DNA from 2 places in the Flavobacterium sp. CG_9.10 genome. Region 1 is predicted to be linked to the other one. Evidence: riboswitches for the same ligand, from Rfam matches in the RefSeq annotation. Region 1 holds a riboswitch; the other holds the start of a gene.
The links. A riboswitch is a leader RNA that binds a small molecule or an ion and turns the genes downstream of it on or off. The one in region 1 is predicted to bind S-adenosylmethionine.
Positions count from the first base shown of each region.

Region 2: another riboswitch for S-adenosylmethionine. It lies ahead of IWX84_RS11125 (Na+/H+ antiporter NhaC family protein); the one in region 1 lies ahead of IWX84_RS01565 (homocysteine S-methyltransferase family protein).

Region 1 is NZ_JADOVD010000001.1:352,896-357,287, reverse strand. It holds gene metH (methionine synthase) at 1-1,301, opposite strand, end outside; gene IWX84_RS01565 (homocysteine S-methyltransferase family protein) at 1,688-2,725, opposite strand; SAM riboswitch class I at 2,989-3,108, opposite strand; gene IWX84_RS01560 (NAD(P)/FAD-dependent oxidoreductase) at 3,279-4,331, opposite strand.
Region 2 is NZ_JADOVD010000011.1:121,329-125,720, forward strand. It holds gene IWX84_RS11115 (hypothetical protein) at 1-205, opposite strand, end outside; gene fabG (3-oxoacyl-[acyl-carrier-protein] reductase) at 301-1,047, opposite strand; gene IWX84_RS11125 (Na+/H+ antiporter NhaC family protein) at 1,216-2,538, opposite strand; SAM-I-IV-variant riboswitch at 2,597-2,693, opposite strand; gene IWX84_RS11130 (hypothetical protein) at 2,803-3,225, opposite strand; gene sucD (succinate--CoA ligase subunit alpha) at 3,439-4,311, opposite strand.

The sequences.
Region 1 (4,392 bases):
ATATTTTTTCCAATATCGTGCACATCTCCTTTTACAGTCGCCATTAAGATACGACCAGCAAAACTCGAAACACCATCCTTTTCCGCTTCGATAAACGGCAATAAATAAGCTACCGCTTTTTTCATTACGCGGGCAGATTTTACCACTTGCGGCAAAAACATTTTCCCCGAACCAAATAAATCCCCAACGACATTCATCCCCGCCATTAAGTTGATTTCGATTACTTCGATTGGTTTTGCAGCTGCCTGTCTGGCTTCTTCAACATCAATTTCTATAAATTCATCAACTCCTTTTACTAGCGAATGGGTAAGCCTTTCCTGAATAGTTCCCGAGCGCCACTCCTGAACTGCTTTTTCATTGCTTTTGGTATCCCCTTTTACATTTTCGGCAAAGTCCAACAATCTTTCGGTTGCATCCTCTCTTCTGTTTAGAATTACATCTTCAACGCGCTCTAAAAGATCCTTTGGAATTTCGTCATAAATAGAAAGCATTTCCGGATTCACGATTCCCATAGTCATTCCGTGTTGTATGGCATGATATAAAAAGACCGAGTGCATAGCTTCGCGAACCGTGTCATTTCCTCTAAACGAAAACGAAACGTTACTTACGCCTCCGCTAATATGCGCATGAGGAAGATTTTCTCTAACCCATTTCGTCCCTCTGAAAAAATCCAATGCGTTCAGGCGGTGTTCTTCCATTCCTGTAGCCACTGGAAATATATTCAAATCGAAAATAATATCTTGGGCTGGGAAACCAACTTTGTTTACCAAAATATCATACGAACGTTGGCAAATTTCTATTCTACGTTCATAATTGTCCGCTTGACCTACCTCATCAAAAGCCATTACAATTACTGCAGCACCGTAACGCTTGATCAATTTGGCGTGATGAATGAATTGCTCTTCTCCTTCTTTCAACGAAATAGAATTCACGACACTCTTTCCTTGTACTACTTTTAGACCCGCTTCGATAATATCCCATTTTGAGCTATCAATCATGATTGGAACTCTAGAAATATCCGGTTCAGCTGCGATTAAATTCAGGAATTTTGTCATAGCATATTCGCCATCCAGCATTCCTTCATCCATATTAATATCGATGATTTGTGCGCCACCTTCCACTTGTTCTTTAGCAATACTGAGTGCTTCTTCGTATTTTTCTTCTTTGATTAACCGAAGGAATTTTCTAGAACCAGTCACATTCGTGCGCTCACCAATATTCACAAATACGCTTTCCGGCGTAATGATTAAAGGCTCTAATCCCGATAATACAAGGTTTTTTCTATGTTCTTTGTGTGCCATTTTAATTTGAGTTACTAAGTTCCTAAGTTGCTTAGGTCCTAAGTTATTTTATTATATCATTTGCTCTTTACAAAGCTCTTTTTCAATTTTTTGGGCGTGACCACAAGGGTCGGGCTATTCGCTACAAGTCCTCGTCTCTTCCCAAAAGACGAGACTGTGGGCTTTTCACTGCTATCCCTCACGCAGTTTTGTGATAACAACAATATTATTTGCTTCTTTTTGTCATTCCGATGAACGAAGCAAACTCACTATCTGAATCAACTGATGCGATTTTTTCTCGTTCTACGATCCTGCAAGGTTTCCAAAACCTTGTAGGTATTTTTTTCATTAACCATAATCTCATTTTATACCTACAAGGCTCAAAAAAAACCTCGCAGGAAATATCACTACATCGTGGCCGTTGAAACTCTTGGTTTATACTCCTTTGCGATATCAGCAATCAACTTGATGTGTTCCGGCGTTGTTCCACAACAACCGCCTATGATGTTTACTAAATTATCGTCTAAATATTCTTTGATGAATGCTTGCATTTGTTCCGGTGTTTCATCGTATTCTCCAAAAGCGTTTGGCAATCCTGCATTAGGATGTGCGGATACATTGAACGACGTATTTTGTGACAAAGTCTGTAAATATGGTTTTAACAAATCGGCACCAAGAGCACAATTGAAACCAACACTCAACAAAGGAATATGAGAAACAGAAACTAAAAAAGCTTCTACCGTTTGCCCAGAAAGTGTTCTTCCTGATGCATCCGTAATGGTTCCTGAAACCATGATTGGAATATCGATATTACGTTCGTCTTTGACTTCTTCAATGGCAAAAAGTGCGGCCTTTGCATTTAACGTGTCAAAAATGGTTTCCACCAATAATAAATCACTTCCACCATCAATTAAGGCTTCAACTTGTTGTTTGTATGCTATACGTAAATCATCAAAAGTTACGGCTCTGTAACCTGGATCATTTACATCTGGCGACATGCTCGCTGTTCTGTTTGTTGGTCCTATCGAACCCGCAACAAAACGAGGCTTATCTGGATTTTTCGCGGTGAATTCGTCGGCTACTTCACGGGCAATTCGTGCCGATTCGTAGTTTAGTTCATAAACCAAATCTTCCAAATGATAATCTGCCATTCCGATAGTGGTTCCTGAGAACGTATTGGTTTCAACGATATCAGCTCCTGCTTCAAAATAAGCAGCATGAACTGCACGAATCGCTTGTGGCTGCGTGAGTGACAATAAATCGTTGTTCCCTTTTAAGGAATGTGGAAAATCTTTGAAACGTTCGCCTCGGAAATCTTCTTCGGAAAAATTGTAGCGTTGCAACATGGTTCCCATTGCTCCATCTAAAACAAGAATTCTTTCTAAAAGAGCCCCCCTAACCCCCGAAGGAGGAGTTGCTGGTGATGCTTGTATTGTATCTAACATAACTTATGATAATTTTAATTTAGAAAATTTTCTAAATCTGCACTTTTGATTACTATCTACAAAAGTTCACTATTTTAGCTCTTTAGCCCCGATGGAAACGGCATCCTTTTGTGCCGGGGTTCGGCATAAAAGATAAAGTGTACAGCGGGAAGATTATCAGCAAAAAAGCCTGATAATTCGCTCCTGATACTGAAATTAATTCAGTAGGCTAAATATCGATATGTTGTCAAGAAAAGGTTTGAGAAATACTAGTGCGTATTCGTGTGTTATCTATCTTAGATGCTGAAACAAATTCAGCATAAAGTAGAATGTAGCACCTTCTTTAAAGATAAAGGGTTGCTAAGGTTTCATTGGGTCTTTCCCTCCGCCTTTCGTGATAACTTTCAATAAATATATGAACAGTGCAAAGTAAAGACATAGCGCTAACAATTGCAAGTTTTTTTTAAAAGTTTCTAAGGGAGTTTGTTGCAAAACTTTTAAATAAAAAGGTTCTGAATTGCAAGGATTTAAACCAACCTTAGCAACTCAGAACCTTTGTACCTCAGCAACTTTATTACACTATGGCTTTTACCACCGCTTTTGGAGCCTCTTTACGAGTTCCATCGAATCCGTCAACTCCAGAAACCGTGGTGTATTTTAGTACATATTTCTTCCCCGGATTGATAATTTGGTAGGCCGCTTGACACATAATAGTGGCTTCGTGGAATCCGCAAAGGATCAATTTTAATTTTCCTGGATAAGTATTTACATCTCCAATGGCAAAAATCCCTGGGATATTAGTTTGATAATCCAAGGCATTGTTTACTTTGATGGCATTTTTTTCGATCTCTAATCCCCAGTTGCCAATAGGACCTAATTTTGGTGTTAGACCAAAAAGTGGAATGAAATAATCTGTAGGAATTGTGCGGTGTGCGCCATCTTCATCAACAACAACAGATTCTAAATGCTCAGCACCGTTCAACCCAATTACTTCCCCTGGAGTAATCATTTTGATTTTACCTGAATTTTTAAGTTCCTGTACTTTTTCTACAGAATCTAATGCGCCTCTAAACTCATTTCTACGGTGGATCAAAGTCACCTCAGAAGCTACATTAGACAGGAAAATACTCCAGTCTAAAGCAGAATCTCCTCCTCCAGAAATTACAACTTTTTTGTCCCTGAATTTTTCTGGATTTTTAATAAAGTATTTTATCCCTTTATCTTCGTAAAATTCAATATCTTCGATAAGTGGTTTTCTTGGTTCAAAACTTCCTAATCCACCTGCAATTGCTACAACCGAAGCGTGAAATTTCTTCCCTTTATTTGAGGTTACAATAAAACTTCCGTCTTCTTGTTTCTCTATGGTTTCAGCGCGTTCACCAAGTGTAAACCCGGGTTCAAATTGCTTGATTTGCTCCATTAAATTATCTACTAAATCCCCAGCCAAAACTTCAGGAAACCCCGGAATATCATAGATCGGTTTTTTAGGATATAATTCAGATAATTGTCCACCAGCTTGCGGTAACGCATCCAAAATATGGCATTTTAGCTTCAATAATCCTGCCTCAAAAACGGCAAATAATCCAGTTGGACCTGCTCCTATTATAAGTATATCTGTTTTAATCATTTTTTTATTAATTTATCCCCCCATCTGCCCCCCTTAGTAGGAGTGGGTGACTTTGAGGAAA
Region 2 (4,392 bases), on a different contig from region 1:
GTGTTTTTACAATTTCTAATGTATTTTTTGTAATAATTGGATTTATAAGCAATAACAAAATCGAAAAAATAGAAGCAAAACGCAAAAAAGCCAAAAACAAACTGACTTTAGATTTGTTTTTGGCTTTGTATAAATAGTGATAAAATGACAAACCACCTGCTACGACTAATGAAAGTATAATCAATAAAATAGTAGTTGTTGTCATATACCCGAATTAAAAGATTGAATAATTTAAGAATTTAAAACAAATATTCAATAAATAATCTTTAAATCTTTAAATTTTTGAATCATTAACTTATGCTAAGTAAGCATTCCTCCACAAACGTTCATAACTTGACCTGTTACATACGCACTCATATCCGAAGCAAAGAAAAGACAAGCGTTAGCAACATCTTCAGTTGTACCTCCACGTTTCAATGGAATTCCGTCTCTCCATCCTTGTACCACATCATCACTTAATTTAGCGGTCATTTCTGTTTCAATAAATCCTGGTGCAATCGCGTTGCAACGAATATTACGAGAACCTAATTCTAATGCAACTGATTTTGTAAATCCAATAACACCTGCTTTCGATGCCGCATAATTGGTCTGCCCCGCATTACCCTTCACTCCTACTACAGAACTCATATTAATAATAGATCCTGAACGTTGTTTCAAGAAAGTTCTTTGAATGGCCTTAGTCATATTAAAAACTGATTTCAAATTGACATCAATTACTTGATCAAAATCGGCTTCAGACATACGCATCAGTAAATTATCTTTGGTAATCCCAGCGTTATTAATTAAAACATCAACAGTTCCGAATTCGGCAATTACTGCGTCAACCATAGTTTGCGCTTCGTTAAAATCAGCAGCGTTAGATTGATATCCTTTAGCTTTAATTCCAAGAGCGTTCAATTCATTTTCCAGAGCTAAAGCTGATTCAACAGATGAACTGTACGTAAAAGCAACATTTGCACCATTTTTCGCAAAAACCTCTGCAATTCCTTTACCAATTCCTCGACTTGCGCCAGTAATTATAACAACTTTTCCTTCTAGTAATTTCATGTTTTAAAATTAATTTAATATTTATTTGAAGCTATTGCCGCGATACGTTGCACTCATGCCAAAACACGAGATGTGCTTCTATCAGGACTACTTTCCATACGTCAAATATAGAATAATTACTTTTTAAAAAAAATTTCAAATTCAATAAACGTTCAAGCTAGCCAAACTTTATACTTTAAAATTTTTATCAACCCATTTATCCCAATTCGAACTGTAAATTGCCAGTAAAGTAAAGCTTAATAAAAATAGATGGTACCACGCATTACTGATTAAATCAAAAAAGTCTATTTTGCCCTTAGCAAAACTTAAAATTAACAAGACTTGTGCGCCATAAGGTAAAACCCCCTGAACAACGCAAGAAAAGATATCTAAAATAGCGGCTGTCTTTTTGGGATTCAAATCATATTCGTCATTAATCTCCTTTGCAATAGGTCCGGTAATTACAATTGAAACGGTGTTATTGGCTATTGCCAAATTAGCAAAACCCACCAATGCACCGATTCCTGCCTGTGCCGATTTTTTACTTTTGATCCGTCTTTTTATTTGGTGCAATAGATAATCAATTCCGCCAGCTTTCTCCACCATCGAAGCTAAACCGCCCGTCAGCATCGATAACAAAAAGATATCAGTCATACTGATAAAACCTTCATATATTTTTTGGATAAACTCCAATACGGTAAAAGACTCTCCAATATAACCTATGATACCCGCTAAAATAGTTCCAATAATTAAAGTCGAAAAAACATTTATTCCAAACAAAGCCAAAAATATTACCACGATATAAGGAATAATAGGAATCCATTCAAATCTATTTATTGGGAGGTCAACCGACACTATATCTGAATTTAGACCTAGATAAAAGAATAAAATTATTGTAATTACTGCTGCAGGAAACGCAATAAACAAATTGACTTTAAATTTGTCTTTTAATTCGCAGCCCAAAGATTGTGTTGCAGCAATAGTAGTGTCAGAGATCATCGAAAGGTTGTCTCCAAACATCGAACCACCCAATAAAGCACCAGAAATTAGTGGTAACGATGCGCCACTTTTATCTGCTAATGTCACTGCTATAGGTCCTAAGGCAACAATTGCCCCTACAGACGTTCCGGTGGCAGTCGACAGAAAACTGGCAATCAAAAAGATTCCCAATGGAAAATAAGCCACATCTACGGTACTGATTCCTAAATTAACAACGGCATCAACGCCTCCCATAGCTTTACTCACAACGGCAAATGCACCCGCAAGCAAATAAATCAAACACATCGTCATGATTTTACTTTCGCCACAACCTGCAATTAAAGTGGTCACTTTTTCATCAGTGGAAGACTTGAATAATAAAAAAGCCGCTATAATTCCAATTAAAACGGCGACCGGAGATGGAAATGCATAAAAATCATGTAAAACAATTCCAGCACCCAAAAAAGTAAAAATAAAAACAAACAAGGGAATCAAAGCGTACGGATTTCCTCTTTTTTTCAAAAAAACAGTCATAAAATAAATTTTAAAATGAATTAATTATGACGAAAAACAAAAGCTAATAATGGGAATGTAAAACAACATTTTTTCCAAAGGATTTGGCTTATCGTTTTAGCACCTTGCTTGTTGCTGCAGGTTGCTATCCTATTACAGGATTCGTGATAACGGCTGCAAAAGTAATACATCATTAAGTAAAAAACGATATACTACGTATTTTTTTTCAAAAAAAAAAAGCCTCACCGAAGTAAAGCTTTTTGTAATTATATAAATTGAAATGAGTTAGAAAGCCACATTCCATTTTGGTAATCTTCCATTTTCATCCAAGAAATTTTGTAAAACTTGTCCTTCGACAAAAGTTGGGATACCTTTAGTTTTATCATTGAATGTTTCATACCAAACTACTTCTAGCAAACTAATATCTTCGATTTTCATTTGTGCAGGCCAAGAATATTTTCTTCCCGTTTTTGCAAATTGATGACCGTTTACAATTTTATCTTTCAAACCGCCATTTTTGATTTTCAAAGTTCCGTCATTTTGAACAGTCCCAGTAGAACCAACCATAATTAACTCTTTTTCTTCCCCAACTACATAAACCAAAAACACGCCAGATCCTTCAGAAGCATTACAAACTTCTTCTAAACTATCATCTATTGTAAATGAAAACTGATTGCTAACTTTGAATTTTTTTAATTCCTTGTACATACTATTTTATTTTTATTTGAATTGGCTTCCGTAAAAAAAGCTCACAAAATCGTGAGAATCATCTAAACCATTCGTTTATGTTTGTTCTTTATTAAAATTAAACCATTAAAACAGCTATTTTTAATAAAGTGCAAAGGTATTTCTTTAATTCCATTTATAATAAAAAAGCCCCACAAAATGTGAGGCTTTTAAAATATTTAATTTAGAAAAAAATTATCCTAAAACTTCTTTAACTTTTTTACCAATTTCAGCTGGTGAATCCACTACATGAATACCACATTCTCTCATGATTTGTTTTTTAGCTTCGGCTGTATCGTCAGAACCACCAACGATTGCACCTGCATGTCCCATTGTTCGTCCTGCTGGAGCGGTAACTCCTGCAATGAAACCTACAACTGGTTTACGGTTACCATCAGCTTTGATCCAATGAGCAGCATCAGCTTCTAATTGTCCACCAATTTCACCAATCATTACGATACATTCTGTTTCTGGATCATTCATCAATAATTCAACTGCTTCTTTTGTAGTTGTTCCAATGATTGGATCTCCACCAATACCAATAGCAGTAGTAATTCCTAAACCTTGTTTTACTACTTGGTCTGCAGCCTCGTACGTTAATGTTCCTGATTTAGAAACAATTCCAACAGTACCTTTTTTGAAAACAAAACCTGGCATAATACCTACTTTTGCTTCACCTGGAGTAATTATTCCAGGACAGTTAGGACCAATTAATCTTGCCTTTCTTTCTTTAACATAACTATTAGCTTTAATCATATCAGCTACAGGAATTCCTTCAGTAATTGCAATAATTACTTTAATTCCAGCATCAGCAGCTTCCATTATTGCATCAGCAGCAAAAGCTGGTGGTACAAAAATAATAGTTGTGTCTGCTCCTGCTTGTTCCACAGCGTCTTTTACAGTATTAAAAACAGGACGATCTAAATGAGTGGTCCCCCCTTTTCCTGGAGTTACACCACCTACAACATTTGTTCCGTACTCAATCATTTGAGAAGCATGGAAAGTTCCTTCACTTCCTGTAAATCCTTGAACAATTATTTTGGAATCTTTATTAACTAAAACACTCATGATATATATTTTATGTGATTTTTATAAATTGTTATGCAAAAGTAAGGTTTTCGAAATTATTTTGATGCCTTTTCTTATCAA